DNA from 3 places in the Ningiella algicola genome. Region 2 is predicted to be linked to each of the others. Evidence: predicted binding sites of a transcription regulator. Region 2 holds the regulator's gene; each other region holds the start of a gene.

Evidence for each region. Region 2 encodes FliA, which starts transcription of late flagellar genes. Its sites were predicted from a motif close to CTAAAGNTNNNNNNNNNNNNGCCGATA; they were not measured.
Region 1: the regulator FliA is predicted to act here: its motif matches at 2,604-2,630, upstream of flgM (flagellar biosynthesis anti-sigma factor FlgM).
Region 3: the regulator FliA is predicted to act here: its motif matches at 3,726-3,752, upstream of PN836_RS19270 (DUF5610 domain-containing protein).

Annotation. Positions count from the first base shown of each region.
Region 1 is NZ_CP171821.2:1,380,776-1,386,111, forward strand. Features, by position in the region: gene PN836_RS06180 (CheR family methyltransferase) at 1-440, opposite strand, end outside; gene PN836_RS06185 (chemotaxis protein CheV) at 441-1,379, opposite strand; gene flgA (flagellar basal body P-ring formation chaperone FlgA) at 1,549-2,256, shown strand; gene flgM (flagellar biosynthesis anti-sigma factor FlgM) at 2,668-3,000, shown strand; gene flgN (flagellar export chaperone FlgN) at 3,009-3,440, shown strand; gene PN836_RS06205 (LPP20 family lipoprotein) at 3,536-4,042, opposite strand; gene PN836_RS06210 (flagellar assembly protein T N-terminal domain-containing protein) at 4,288-5,336, shown strand, end outside.
Region 2 is NZ_CP171821.2:1,266,585-1,271,920, reverse strand. Features, by position in the region: gene flhF (flagellar biosynthesis protein FlhF) at 1-1,240, shown strand, start outside; gene PN836_RS05720 (MinD/ParA family protein) at 1,237-2,088, shown strand; gene PN836_RS05715 (RNA polymerase sigma factor FliA) at 2,099-2,827, shown strand; gene cheY (chemotaxis response regulator CheY) at 2,903-3,286, shown strand; gene PN836_RS05705 (protein phosphatase CheZ) at 3,344-4,138, shown strand; gene PN836_RS05700 (chemotaxis protein CheW) at 4,151-5,336, shown strand, end outside.
Region 3 is NZ_CP171821.2:4,412,138-4,417,473, forward strand. Features, by position in the region: gene PN836_RS19250 (hypothetical protein) at 268-567, shown strand; gene PN836_RS19255 (acyl-CoA desaturase) at 643-1,779, opposite strand; gene fabR (HTH-type transcriptional repressor FabR) at 1,893-2,501, shown strand; gene trmA (tRNA (uridine(54)-C5)-methyltransferase TrmA) at 2,511-3,653, opposite strand; gene PN836_RS19270 (DUF5610 domain-containing protein) at 3,781-4,905, shown strand; gene PN836_RS19275 (RNA recognition motif domain-containing protein) at 4,988-5,336, opposite strand, start outside.

The DNA of each region.
Region 1 (5,336 bases), 110 kb from region 2:
ACCCCATTGGCAAAGGCTGTGGGATACTGCCTTTGGAATTCTGCAATCACCATTGCGATTGAGTATGGCTCCTGTCCAAATGAACATGCACTGCTCCATATACGTAACTTGTTCTTTTGCGAAGCTAAGTTTGGCAGCAAATGTTTTGCAAGAATTTGATAGGGGTACTCGTCTCTAAACCAAAAGGTTTCATTGGTTGTCATCGCTTCTAGCGCGCCAGTGCTAACATTAGGATTTTGTTGGGATACGACTTGATCAATGAAGATATTGATATCCTCATACGAAAAATCTCGCATGACTTTAGATAAGCGGCTCGATACTAAGTATTGCTTATTCACACCTAAAGTAATACCAAGTCGAGCCTCTAAAAATCGAGCGAACTTGTCGTATTGCGCCGCAGAAAGTAAAGTTTTACTCTGTGACGGTCTTGGCTTTGTCACTCAAAGTTTGCCTTTTAGGTCAGTCTGAAGCCACTTTTGTACCGAAGAGGCAAGCTCATCTGGATGAAATTTGGCAATAAAATCATCTGCGCCAACCTTTGTTACCATGGCTTGATTGAATACGCCGCTTAAAGATGTGTGCAAAACAACATGCAGTCTGGAAAGCTCTGGTGTGTTCTTAATTTCGGCTGTGAGCGTATAACCATCCATTTCAGGCATTTCTATATCCGACACAATAATTCCGACTTTATCCGTCACATCACCGGTTTCAGCCGCTAGCTCCTTAAGACGTTTTAGCGCCTCGGCTCCGTTTTTGGCCGATTCAATTTCAAGGCCTAGCGTATTGAGCGCTTTTTTAACCTGATTGCGAGCAACAGAGGAATCATCCGCGATGAAGATAATTTTACCATCGCTCTTTGATACATCTACGTTATCTGCAATGTCGTTAGAGACCTCGGTCGACAGCGGCGAAATTTCATTTAATATTTTTTCTACATCCAGTATTTCAATAAGCTCATCGTCAACTTCTGTAACTGCCGTCAAATAACTGGCTTTTCCTGTTCCGGTAGGCGGCGGCATTATGGCGTCCCAGTTGGTGTTGATAATGCGTTCAACTGAACCAACCAGAAAGCCCTGTACTGAGCGATTATATTCCGCAATGATGATAAAGGCTGTCGTCAAATCTTCTATTCGAGAACCGCCCGTTGCCATAGATAAATCAATAACTGAGAGAGTCTTTCCGCGAATGTGGGCGACACCTCGTACTAATGAATTTAGCTTTGGGATAGAGGTGAGCGGCGGGCATTGAAGCACCTCACGCACTTTAAATACATTGATGCCAAAGCGCTGCTTCGAATTGAGTCTAAACAGCAGCAGCTCTAACCGATTTTGGCCGACAAGCTGCGTCCGCTGATTTACTGAATCTAAAATACCTGACATTAATTCCCCCTAAGCATTTGTGCAGTTGCTTTGTTCATAAAGGCACTGCGAGAAGTCTGTTTCTTGCGTGGCACGAACCTTGCTGAATTCGCTATATTAGCTTGTCGCATTGTTTGATTTGTTTTCCACAATGCGATTGAAATCAACATGCCACCAAAGGATGACTACCATGCACTTCATAAAAGATATCTCTGTATCGACAAGAATGAGCATTGTCTTTACTTTATTTTTGGTAAGTTTTTGTGGCGTTGCACAACCCAATCTTCACGAGCTTATACAAGAACAAACGAAAGACTATGTTCTGAATACCCTCATTAATGACGCAGATGCTGACACTCAGGTGAGTGTTCGTCAGCTTGACGCTAGAATTACTGTGCCTAAATGTGCGCAAGCGTTTGAATTTGAAAGTCCAAACTACGATCCACGACTCAGTAATATCTCAGTAAAAGTGTCTTGTCCGCACCTTAATTGGTTTACGTTCGTAAATGCGAGTGTCGTGACTATTCAGAAAGTGGTGGTGAGTGCCGATACTCTTAGTCCTGGCGCACTATTAACATCGCAAAATATTGCTCTGGCTGATGTGAGTAAAAACAGTTTGCGAGGTAGCGCATTTCGCTCAGTAGAAGAAATTAGCGGCGCTCGTTTGAAACGCAGAGTCCGACCGGGCACAGTGATTAATGCATCAATGCTATGCTTTGTATGCAAGGGGGATCGCGTCACCATCAGCGCTATCGCAGGCGGCTTAAGTATTCAGGTATACGGAATCGCAGAGCAAGATGGCACATTAGGCGATACGATTGCAGTTCGTAATATATCGTCCGATAAACGAATAGTTGCGACCGTTGCCAGCACTGACCGGGTTACCATAAATATATAAAACGGTTCAGGTGAGAAGGGCGATGTATCGTCAAGGGAAGCAAGATGTGTCGCTTGGCACGATGGTTGCAAATAGGCTCATGTAGCGTGTGATTTAAGTAAAAGCGTATTTAACAGCATAACTACGTACAGCTTGTGAATTAAACCTCAGGCTAAACGCTACGATACATTCTATACACGCCGAAGCGTCGCAAGGCCCAGATAACGAGGGTATTTGGACAAAAAGCGTAAAACAAACTTAGCAGAGCTTGTTTGAGTGCTCAGTATACATATAGCACTTTTTAAACGGCAGCTTGTCAATAAATTGCTATAATTGTATTTGGCGACAAAAAAATGTCGCATATAGCACTAAAGATTAGACAAGTGCAGCCGATACAAGAGATGTAGAGGTAATAAATGGTGGTGCAATACTATGTCAATTAACAATATTAACAACACAAACAAGCCGCAGTTAGATCCGTCTAAACTCGCGCAACAGCAAACACAAGCGCAGTCTTCAAACGCTGCAAGCAATGCTTCCGCTTCTCAAAATGCGGCGCCTGCTCGTCAAGATTCTGTTTCGCTAACGCAGTCTGCACAGCAGCTTGCTAACGTACAGAAAAAAGGTAGCGAAGCGCCCGTAAATCAGGAAAAAGTGGACAAGCTTAAAAAAGCAATTGCCGATGGCGAATACCGCGTCAACCCTGAAGTACTCGCAAACAAAATTGCGGTACTAGAATCGCAAATTTTAGGCGTTAAGGCTTAGGAGTTACCATGGCTAGCAGTCTTGAAAATGCAATTTCCAAGCAGCTGGAATTGCTATGTGAATTAAAAGCAGTTCTGGAGCAAGAGTTACACTTAATCAGCTCACGCGAGCCTGAGAAACTAATGCAGCTGTTGCAAGATAAATCTGAGTTGCTAGCGAGTATAGAGTCGCAAGATCAAGCCGTGGAAATAATGTATGCAAGAGTGGCTGAAAAGTCAGACGTTCCTCACGCTTGTTCCGCGTTGCTAGAAGATTGCAAGAAAGTGCTAAACGAGTGTAAATACCTGACTGAAATCAACGCAAAGTCGGTTGAACATGGGCAGCTTCGTTTAGTTCACCTACGAAATATGATGATGGAACTTAGAGCAAAAGAGTCTATTACCTACGACCGTGCTGGCAAGGCAAATGCGGATTTACTAGGCAAGCGTATTTCGGCATAAGGTCATTTAAGAATTATCTCACTTTGGATTTGCACCCACTAAAAACGCACTAGAAAGTGCGTTTTTTTGTGCCTGATAAGCATTAATTTACTGCGCTAATAGTATGTCACGTCTTTTATGCGCTTAGGCTTTGCTGTACTTAAATAAAGGTCGTACACAAGCGCCATATCAAGCTCTAATTCGGTAGCATAAGTGTCCTCTCCTACAGGATAGCTTTTCAACACTCGAGCACCTCGTATTACGCCTTCTACTGAGGCTTGTAACTGAGTATCAGTGAGGATAAGATTTGCAACGGACTGATCGCCATCAATACGCTGCCCATAAACCTGCTCTGCCAACTCCCGGTACGCATCTAATTTTGACGCTTTCATTGCCTGTAATCGTTTGCTTGTATCATTTAAGCCTAGCTGGGCAGCAATAGGCGCATAACCTACCGCATTTAAGACTGGATATTGCTGCGGAGCAACGGTTTCCCACTCAACATGCTTCGATACTAATGAAGAGCAGGCACTAATAGAGAAGGTGCACGCTAGTAATAGCGCTCTGGCTAGCTTAGCTTTGCCACTTGCGTTTTCAGCACGCTTGTTAGTTTCATTAAGCATGGAATTTCGCATAGGTGATGAATTAGGCAGTGATTTAATCAACGCTGTTTCCTCATTTTGACCGACGCAACAAAGCGCCGCACACATTTATGTACCTGATTTGATCAGGATGAAGCAAAGCATATGCCAGTACACAAGGTGTGTGCATTAATTAATGCAAAATTAGCTTGGAAGTGCAGACCCTATTGGCATAGAGCTTGAATAGCGTATGTATATCGCTGTATTTATTTTGCCAGGAGCGTGCAATGTTCAAGCCCTTTTTTATCACTTTTGTTCTGCTGTTAAGCGCAAGCATGCCAAGTTTTGCCGCTTGGTTTAGCGCAAGTGGACAAGCCATTATTGTTAATGGAGACAAAGAACAAGCGAGAGCTGAAGCGACACAAGAAGCGATTCGCCAAGCACTTTTGTTTGCAGGCGCTTCGGTGACTAGCGTGCAACAAATCGCAAATGGCTTATTGCTCGATGAAAAGCTTGAAATACGCGCAAGTGGCGAGGTCTCATCTGTAGAACTAGTAGATGAGGTCTACCACGACGGTTTTGTGACAGTCTCAATTAGAGCGGACATCTTTGCGCAAGACGCGCAATGCAGTGCTGCTGACTATGTCAAAAAGATCTCTACCACTTATTTTCCATTACGATATGAAGCTCAGGCTGCTTATGGTCAAATCCATCATCTTGGCAAAGAAGTCGCGTTAAAGCTTCAATCAATCATGAACCGATTTAGCACCTCGCTCGAAGTTTCCCACATTGAGCCATATGTGTTTGACTGGCACAAGTCAGACGCTCCCCAAGAAGCAGTATTTTTGGCAAATAAGAGCAGCACTCAATATGTACTGACAGCAAGTATCGACGATGTATCTGTCAAAAAAGCTGCAGGCTCTGCTTTCGAATTCTATAAAGGCCCTCAGTATACAAGAGCATTTGATATCACGCTGACTATGATAAATGGTGCGACGGGTAAAACAGTGGCTAAAAAAACTTATCGCAGTATCAGCACTTGGGATTTTTATAGCACCCAGTCAATTGACGTGGGTTCAAGTGAATTCTGGCAAAGTCAGTACGGACAGAATGCCCTTACAACATTGCGCCAAGCCGTTGCTGAGTTAGAAGAATCGGCTCTATGTGAACCCACAATGGGAAGAATACTGGCAGTGTCAAATACACAGGCTCAAATCAACCTCGGACAAAGCCATAAGGTACAAGCAGGTGATGAGCTAAGCTTGTTTAATGTTAAGCAGATAGCGGATACCTTTGGTCAACAGTATCATCAGTTCGTTATCAATCCGCGTACACT
Region 2 (5,336 bases):
TCCTGTCAGTCTGGCTAAGGCGAGCAAACCTAGCAAGACAACACCCACGCTCAGTGAAGTGATTGGTGATGACATTCCCGACAGTTTACAAGCCTTGCTTGAAAAGCAGTCTGCAAGTTCTCAGCTTAGCTCCGCGCCAAATCCTTACTCAATGAATACTCAATCAAACGCTGCTATACAACAAGCGAAAGCGCGCGAGCAAATGCGTGCTGATGATGAAATTGTTCGCTCGCCAGCCTTTGCACAAGACAACGAAGACGAAAAACTGAGTAACAGTCAAGCCGCCAGCCTTACGCCACCACCGAGCGTATTGGAGCAAGACCAAATGGATACCATAAAGGCAGAGCTTGAGTCGATAAAAAACGTGTTGAAGTTTCAAGTTTCAGAGCTGGCTGATGAGCGCAAGAAACGCAACAACCCAACTCATCATTATTTGCATGAACAGTTAATCAGCATGGGCTTAGGGCAAAAACTTGCGCGTCAGTTTATCGACTTTTTGCCCCACAACGTGGATGAGAAGCAAGGTTGGAAATACCTGCTTAACCTATTGTCGAATCGCTTGCACGTGGGTGGAAACGATATTCTAGAACAGTCTGGGGTGGTTGCCCTGGTTGGTCCTACTGGAACAGGCAAAACTACGACATTAGCGAAACTGGCGGCGAAATACGCGCAAAAATATGGCGCTGATCAGGTTGCCATGATTACCATTGATACCTATCGCATTGCCGCATATGAGCAACTGGCAACCTATGGCCGCATTATTGGCTGCAGTGTGAAAAAAGCCCAAAACGCAGAAGAGCTTAATCAATTGCTCTACCAAATGCGCAACAAAAAATTAGTGTTAATAGACACTGCCGGTTTCAGTCAGCGAGATGCTCGCTTAATTGAGCAGCTCAATGAGTACGAAACTGGCTTATCTGTCAATATCCGCAAGTACCTTGTGCTTCCCGCAGGCGCGCAATACCAAGTGCTGACGCAAACCGTCAAGGCTTATCACTCCACTGATATTCAAGGCTGCATATTCACCAAGCTAGATGAATGTTACAGCCTGGGAGAAGCACTGAGCGTGGCAATAGAAAACGATCTGTCACTAAATTATGTGACCGATGGTCAGCGTGTTCCGGAGGATATCAAACTCGCAGACTCGGCTAATTTAACCCTTGTTGCTGCCAAGCTTCATAAAAAATATGGTGTGCATGCAGACGACGAGGCGGCTTTCGCCTTAGCCGGTGGTCTATGATAATCGATCAAGCAAGTAGCTTAAGAACTATGAATCAATCAAAACAAATAAAAGTCATTGCGGTGACCGGCGGTAAAGGTGGTGTTGGTAAGACCAATATTACACTCAACCTCGCAGTATCGGCAGCTAAACGTGGAAAACGCGTAATGGTGCTCGACGCTGACCTTGGCCTAGCCAATGTTGACGTAATGCTCGGCTTAAGAGTCGACAGAAACTTAGCGCATGTCTTGTCAGGCGATTGCACCCTAGATGAGGTGTTAGTTACCGGTCCTCATGGCGTAAAAATTGCGCCTGCAACGTCGGGTACGCAATCAATGGCAGAGCTTGGGCAGCATGAGCACGCGGGTTTAATTCGTGCTTTTAGTGAGCTGAAAACACCCATCGATATGATGTTGGTTGATACCGCAGCCGGTATATCTGACATGGTGGTGAGTTTCTCACGTGCGGCGCAAGACGTGATGATAGTTGTCTGTGACGAGCCAACATCGTTAACCGATGCCTATGCATTAATTAAAATTTTAAATCGAGAACACGGCGTGTTTAAGTTCAAAGTGGTAGCCAATATGGTGCGCTCTGAACGAGAGGGTCGTGAGCTCTTCAGTAAGTTGTCAAAGGTCACTGGACGCTTTTTAGACGTAGCGCTGGAATTAGTCAGTATCGTGCCATTTGACGAGAATGTAAGAAAGGCCGTTCGCAAGCAAACTGCACTTGTAGATGCTTACCCTGGTTCACCTGCTGCAAAAGCCATTGCAAAGTTAGCAGAGAGAGCCGTGACCTGGCCGATTCCCACACAAGCAGGCGGACACTTGGAGTTCTTTATTGAAAACCTAGTGTCTTTGCATGAGTAGGTAAATAAAAGTGAGTAATAAAGTGACCGTATATCAACAGCAAATAGACAAAAACCAATTGGTTGAGCGTCATGCTCCGCTCGTGAAACGCATCGCTCACCACTTAATGGCTAGATTACCTGCAAGTGTGTTAATCGATGATCTCATTCAATCAGGCATGATTGGCCTACTAGAGGCTGCTCGAAATTTCGACGGCACGAAAGGCGCAAGTTTTGAGACCTTCGCCGGTATTCGCATAAGAGGCGCAATGCTCGATGAAATTCGCAAAGGTGACTGGACACCGCGCTCCGTGCACAAGAACTCTAGAGCAATTACAGAGGCCATCAATCTGGTTGAAAAAGAAACTGGAAGGGATGCTCGCGATACAGAAGTCGCCGAGGTTATGAACGTATCTGTACAAGAATATCATCAAATGCTCAACGAAGTGAATGCAGGCAAACTGGTCGGCATTGAAGACTTAGGCGTGAGTGAAGATGTGCTTTCAAACGAAGAAAACAAGGGGTCAGACAAACCTTTTGAAGAAATGATGCAAGGATCATTTCAGAAAGCGCTGGCGCGGGCGATAACTACATTACCAGAGCGCGAAGCTATCGTATTGTCACTTTACTATGACGAAGAGTTAAATTTACGAGAGATTGGTGAAGTGCTCGAAGTAAGTGAATCTCGCGTCAGTCAAATTCACAGCCAGGCCATGCTGAAATTGAAAGCGAAGATGCAGTCGTGGCGCACTGCTGAATAGCCCTTACTGTGAAATCAAGTAAGCGCGACATAAATAAAGATTAGATAAATCACATTTTCCATTGCGGAGGTAGTTTTGGATAAGAACATGAAAATTCTCGTTGTTGATGACTTTTCAACGATGCGAAGAATCATCAAAAATTTGCTGAAAGACTTAGGCTTCACAAACGTGCAAGAGGCAGATGACGGAAATACGGCATTGCCTATGCTAAATCAAGGTGATTTCGACTTTGTAGTGACTGACTGGAACATGCCAGGTATGCAAGGTATTGATTTGCTACGAGCAATACGTGCTGACGACAAGTTAAAGCATTTACCCGTGTTAATGGTAACGGCTGAAGCTAAAAAAGAGCAGATTGTTGCAGCAGCTCAAGCAGGTGTAAACGGCTATGTTGTTAAGCCATTTACTGCCGCGACGCTGAAAGAGAAGTTAGACAAAATCTTCGAACGCTTAGGATAATTCTTGTTTTGAGACATTCTCATTCAACGAGATCCTTACGATTAAAAGGAAGGTCTAATGACTAATGAAGCATCTTTGATTTCGCTTGAAGAGGCGCAGGCTTTGGTCCAGCACATCCAAGCGGGTGAAATTGAATCAGCCAACAACATTGTGCATAACATCACGATGCGTGAATCGACAGAGCTTTTCTCTGAAGTGGGCAAGCTCACACGTCAACTACATGACTCTTTATCGACGTTTCAGCTTGACCATAGGTTGGCAGACATAACGAATACCCAAATTCCTGACGCGCAATCGCGGCTTGAATACGTCATTGAACAGACAGAGCAAGCCGCCAACTCTACGATGGATGCAGTTGAGCGTAGCATGCCCATTGCTGAAGCCTTAAATGACCGTCTAAATACCGTGATGCCCGAGTGGAAGAAGTTGATGTCTCGGCAGATTGAACTCGGTGAGTTCAAGAGCCTGTGCTTAGAGCTGGACACGCTTTTAAACGATGCTAGAGAGGACTCCGCAAACCTCAATACCATGCTCACTGAAGTGTTGATGGCACAAGGTTATCAGGATCTTACCGGTCAGGTCATTAAGCGCGTTATCGAACTTGTCAAAGAAGTGGAAGATAACTTAGTAGATATGCTCTCTGCCTTTAGTGATGAAGAAGCTAAACGCGACAAGCATTGTTCTTCTACAAAAACGAACAGTAGCACTGTTGACAAACCCGATACTCAACCTTCTGCAGAATCTGACGATAAAGAGAAAGCCGAAGGGCCAATTATTGACGCAGCAACGCGTAACGACGTCGTACAAGGACAAGACGACGTTGACGATTTACTGTCTAGTTTAGGTTTTTAGGGGAGCAAACGAATGTCGTTTGAAGTTGACGAGGATATCTTGCAAGACTTTCTGGTGGAAGCCGGAGAAATATTAGAGCAATTGCAAGAACAGCTCGTAGATTTAGAAAACAACCCGGAAGATTCCGATCTGTTGAATGCTATTTTCCGTGGCTATCATACTGTAAAAGGTGGCGCAGGATTTTTGTCGCTTACCGAGCTAGTGGATATTTGTCACGGTGCTGAGAACGTATTCGATATTATGCGTAATGGCCAGCGCACGCTAACGCCAGAACTGATGGATGTGATCCTCCAAGCCACAGACGTTGTGGTAGACATGTTCGAAAATGTGAAGGCCAGAGAGCCATTACAGGCAGCGCCTCCTCACTTAATTGATTTGCTGCACAAGCTAAGCACGCCAGAGCAAGAGGGTGAACAAATATTTGTTGCCGAAGACGCAGGTGAAGCTATTGTTAGCGAAGTAGCTCAGACCTCAGACGAAGGCGTCGATCAATCTCCCACGCCTGAGTTAAGTGATTCTGCTGCTGATCAAGAAGGTATTGACGAAATAACCGAAGACGAATTTGAAGCCTTACTTGATGAACTTCACGGTGATAAAGGTCCTAGCGCAAAGCAAAACGAAGACAGCGCCAAAAATGATTCTCAAGCGTCATCAGCTTCAAATAACGACGCAAGCGCTAGTGAAGACATTAGCGATGATGAATTTGAGGCTTTGCTAGATGACCTTCACGGCAAAGGTAGTTTCAAAGCTGACGCCGGTGCTAATAAATCTATCTCAAACGATAGCAAAGATACGAGCAATGCCACTACAGGCTCAGATGACGATGAAATAACCGACGAAGAGTTTGAAGCCTTACTTGACGATTTACACGGTCAGGGTAAAGCCCCCGTCGATAGCAAAAGCAGCACAGAAGCAAAGGCAGAATCTGCAAGTAAGCCGGCAGCATCGAAAGCGAATTCGCCAGATACAGAAAAAGAAACACCAAAGGCGGCGGCAGATACAACTGTTTCTGATAAGTCTACAAAAGCACCTGCCAAGGCCACTGCGCCTAAAGTGCCTGCAAAAGCAGCGGGCAAGAAGTCGGACAAACCAGCAGCGCCTCAAGGTGAAACAACTGTGCGGGTTGATACCAAACGCCTAGACCAGATTATGAATATGGTAGGTGAGCTTGTGTTGGTGCGAAACCGCCTATTGAGCC
Region 3 (5,336 bases), 1.6 Mb from region 2:
GTAATTTCGCATAGATATCAGGTTTGTATTTAGATACTTATATTTCAGCTAAATCTGCATGAGATCCAACTCGTGCAGTGCTTTACTTTCAATTTATTCTTCATTTCCGATTTAAAATCTACCTCATTGTGCCGATAGCGAGATAGAAAGATATTTTGTCATCTATTTATCATTATATTGTCATACTACTGTAATATTTGTCTGATGCATCTTGATATTTTGGTTATTCCAACTTATACTTAACACTATCAATAAAAGGAGAAAGATATGAAGTCACCCATTGCCGTAATGCTGGTATTAGCATGTTTCGGTGCTTCAGCCTCTCAATCGAAGGCACCTGAAAGTTCAAGCTTTGCATGCGTAGACGCAAAGTCATTTGAGATAAATGCATCGTGTATGAGTAACAAAATAGAAATGAACGACGCTTTTGTTCAGTCTCAAAAAGACTTTTCACAGCAAATTGAAAGCGGTGATAACGCAATGGCGTCACTCACAATAGACCCTGAGACCTTAAATATTAAAGTGGTTGCTCACAAAGATGCTCAGCTAGCAAAAGTCGAACATTAGTAAAATGGCGACAAACTAATACGAAAAACCCGTGCAAAACACGGGTTTTTTAGTTTTCGGTATTTTGCTTTAACGCTACGCCGCAACTTGTGGCTCCAAATAAAGGGAATAAATGGAATGCCATTTTTCTTTTTGAAGCGCAAAAGCCTGCTTTAATTCTCTGTATTTGAAATCAAGTTCAAGACTTTCATATGAGGCCTTAATATTACTATGTTTTTCGCGCATCAATCGCTTCTTTGCGGTGTAATAGGCTGTCATTCTACTGACCAATAAATCATACTCGGCTTGTACAACAGCTGCAATTTCATCGGCATTAGGCAAATGGACCAGCTTGGTTTTTGCATTCTTTAACTGCATTTGAAGTTTTGCTTTTTCAATTCTTTCTTCTGGTGTGGTGCGCAAGTTCGACGTTAAACCCAACCAGGACAGTGCCTTTATCAACCACTTCGTTGGATCGTATTGCCACCAGTGGATCCCGTTTCGGTAATCATATTCAAATATGTGATGATAATTATGATATCCCTCTCCAAAGGTAAAAAATGCTAACAAACCGTTGTCACGAGCGGTGTTCGAATCTGTGTAAGGGCGAGAACCCCAGATATGCGCTAGCGAGTTAATGAAAAACGTTACATGATGCACTGCAACGAGTCGGGCTACCCCAGCAATTAATACCATGCCGAGCACGTCACCATTTAAAAAACCTAACAATGCTGTGATGCCAAAATTAGCGCCCAATACAATGGCTAAATAATGGTTGTGCTGCCACATCACAACCTTGTCTTTTTGCAAGTCTTTGCAATTTCGATAATCGCTATATCGTTCGGCCTGGTACTCCCTCAACATCCAACCAATATGAGAAAACCAAAAGCCTTTTTTCGCAGAGTAAGGGTCTTTGTCGTTTTCATCCACGTAGCGATGATGCACTCGATGGTCTGAACTCCAGTGCAAAATGCTATTTTGCACTGCCATTGCTCCGCCAATTGCTAAAAACACCTTTACGATAGGGTGGGCGTCGTAGGTCTTATGTGACCAGAGCCGATGATAGCCAGCTGTAATTGACATGCCAGTGAAAAAGAATAAAGCAACTGCCACTATGATCTCGGTCGAATCAATACCGTTGAAAATGATCCAGATGGGGGTTGCGATGAGAGCAATAAGGGTAGTGGCTAAAAATACTGCAATGTTTAAGGGGATAATACGAGGTTTCTTCACTAAATTTTCACTTCTTTGGTTCAGCGTACAACTGTTCGCTTAATTTAACTTTTCGTTTGTTTAAAGGCAAGTTATATGTTGTCATGATGTCATCAAAACGTAATTCCAAAACTATGAATCGACAACAACAAAAGCTGCAGACGCGTCAAAAAATTGTGGATGCAGCATTTACTCTTTTAGATGAAAATAAAAGTTTTACTGCTATCAGTTTACGCGAAGTTGCTCGTGAGGCCGGTATTGCGCCTACTTCCTTCTATCGCCACTTCGCGGACATCAACGAACTTGGACTCACACTGGTCGACGAGTCCGGTCTTGCACTTCGACAATTAATGCGAAAAGCGCGCCAACGCATACAAAAAGGCGGTAGCGTAATCGAAATTTCCGTGCAGACATTCATGGAGTTCATTATGGAAAACAGAAATGTTTTTAGGTTACTACTGCGCGAGCATACCGGAACATCGTCAGCCTTTAGAGCTGCGGTTATGAGAGAAATTCAATATTTTACTGAAGAATTATCAGATTATATTTCATCTAACTTAGCGCTGCCTCCCGAAATATCTCATCTGCAAGCGCAAGCGATGGTAAGGCTTGTCTTTAGCGCGGGTGCCGAGGCAATCGATTCGACTCCAAGTGAGGTTAGGGGCATTGCGAAACGCGTCATGATTCAATTACGTTTTGTTCAGCTAGGAGCACTACAATACTCTGCAAATTATCAAAAGTGAGCGCCATTTTTATACTTTTCGACGAAGTATAACGCCACTTTCAATATGCGGTGTGAAAGGGAATTGGTCGAACATAGCGGTATGCTCTAGTTCGTGAGTCGTTAATAGAGCTTTTAAGTTATCTGCTAGGGTAGTGGGGTTACAGGAAATATAAACAATCTTGTCGAAACCTTGAATCAAAGCCAAGGTCTGTGCATCAAGTCCAGCTCGTGGCGGGTCAACTAAAACGGTCGAGAATTCATAGCTTGATAAATCGATATTTCGAAGCCGGTTGAATTCGCGCGTTTGGTTGAAAGCCTGAGTAAATTCTTCGCTACTAAGTCTTGCAATTTGTAGGTTATCAATTCCATTAGCCTCAATATTATCCAGCGCAGCATTAACAGAGGTTTTCGATATTTCTGTAGCGAGCACCTTTCTGAAACTTTGGCTCAAAGGGAGACTGAAATTCCCGTTTCCACAATAAAGCTCAAGTAAGTCCATGGTGTCATGCCCAAGCTTGTTCAGCACCCATTCAATCATTTGGACGTTAATTGTTGCATTGGGCTGTGTGAAACTATTTTCTACTTGTTTAAAGCGGTACGCTTTGCCGTTGATGTATAGCGTTTCGTAAACAAAATCTTCGTCCACACACACTTTTTGTTTTTTTGCCCTACCAATGATATTGAATCGTTCTAACCCCAATGTAAGTTTAAGCTTGTTCCGTAACTGATTGACTTGTTCGTGCCAGCTTTCGTTTAGTTGTCTATGGTAAAGCATCGAAATTACGAGCTCGTTGGACGTCGTGGCAAGGTAGTCAAGTTGAAACAGTTTATGCCTCAAGCTTGGATCTGCATTCACCTCTCTCATCATCTCAATCATTGCATGGTTAATGAGTTTGCAAGCGCTGGGCAAGGCATCCACGCGATATTTAGCTTTCGTGCCTTGATCAAACATAATGTGATAGCTCTCATCGCCCTCGTGCCAGATTCTAAACTCAGCTCTCATACGATAATGCTTTGGTGTACTGGTGTGTACATCAAATGAGAGTGCAGAGTGCTCTGTCGAAAACGGCTTTAGCATATCCATTAGCCGGTTTTTCTTTTCTTTGAGCTGTATTGCGTAGTCTTCGTCAGAGTAAGTTTCGCTTGCATAGACATTTTTCGCTTGATTCATTTTTCGTTTACACAGCTCATTTGAAATTGGAAGAGTCGATTGTAACGGCGAAAATATAATTACCAACTATTTATTAAAGAAAATCTTATCTTGCCGATAACATGGATGAGGATAGTGAGGTAATACAATGAATACGGTAGAGATGAATGCTCCAGCAGTGCGTTTATCAGCAGCAGACGCAGCCAATGTAGTCGATTTACAGAATCGCCAGTCAAACCAGCGTGCTCCCAGTGCGGATAGATACAGCGCAACTGGTTCTCACGAGAGTGTGGCTGCTAAGGTACTCTCTTTTTCGGTAGGCAAAGGCATAGAAGGCGCAACGCAATCGCAGAGCGGAAACTTAGCCCTTAAACTTCAGGAACCCGAAATCGATTCAAAACCTATGGAGTTTGATATTGATTTGGTGCGAAAAAATGTGATTGGCTTTGTTACCCAGTCACTGAACGAATTTGCGAACAATGGCGCTTCAGAAGAACAATTGCAAAGCTTCAGGCAGCAAGCGATAGAAGGGATTACCTTAGGTGTTGAAAACGCTAAAAAAGAATTGGGCAATTATATTAGCGAGCCATTGGAAGAGCTTATTAATAGCAAACAAGCGCAAATGATCGAGGAAGTTAAGGCTATACCCCTTAACGCAGTTTTTGCTTCACAAAATACGAGCAGTACTGAACAGGATGCGCAAACTAGTAGCTTCTTCATGAGGATACCATCGGGTGCGCAAGTTGACATTGAACTTGGCGCTCGTGTCTTTAATGAAGAACAAGGTAAAGCATCTGATCTAGAGATTTACACCACCCAAGCGTCAAACCTCTCCTTTAATATTTCGGGAGCTGTCAGTACGACTGAAAGAAGAGATTTAGCCGACTTAATAAATGAAGTCGACGCAGTGATCGATACTTTCTATCGACAAAATATTGAGAGCTCGTACAGCAGCGCTCTTGCGCTTGGATATGAAAATGAGCAGTTTGTTAAGATGGCGTCCACATCGGAGAATTCTGTCTCGAATGCCTATGAGAATGTAAGGCTAATGGGCACGCTAGAGCGAGGACAAGCAGTAGAGGCGCCAAAACTCGTTTCAGCTTATGTAGCAAAGTTAATGGATATGTCCGCTAACATTGAGCAAAAACTAGCGTCGCAAGAAGACTATCAAGACATCATTAACGGCTTAGTAAACCAAATGAAAGATGTACAAGTCCCTGATTTAGTGCAAGCCATCAACAGGTTCCACAAGTTCAACGCTAAGTTTATATAAATGCGGCGCGATTAAGCCCCAGACTTTAGATAGAGCGGGTCGAATGGTCGACCTCTTCTATCGCGTCAATTCTTAATCAATGCTATGAGTCAACTTTATCCTTAGCGGGACGAACTTTGATTGTTCGCTCCATAAATTCTGCATCATTCAGTTTTGAAATAAAGCGTTCCTCTTCACCAGCGTTGATTTCAACAAATCCAAAACCTTTGCGTCTTCCAGTACGCCTATCCTTCATTAAACGCACGGATTTTACTTCGCCGTGCTTTGCGAAAAATGCCTTTATGGCCTCTTCGTCTGCATTGTAAGAAATGTTTCCTACATACAGCGTGGCGAGTTCACCTGAACTGGCGTCTGCGGTAGGCTTTTTCTTAGCGTTATTTGCTTTTCTAGGTTTACGCTCTCTAGAATCCTGTTCACTTGCGTTACCAGAG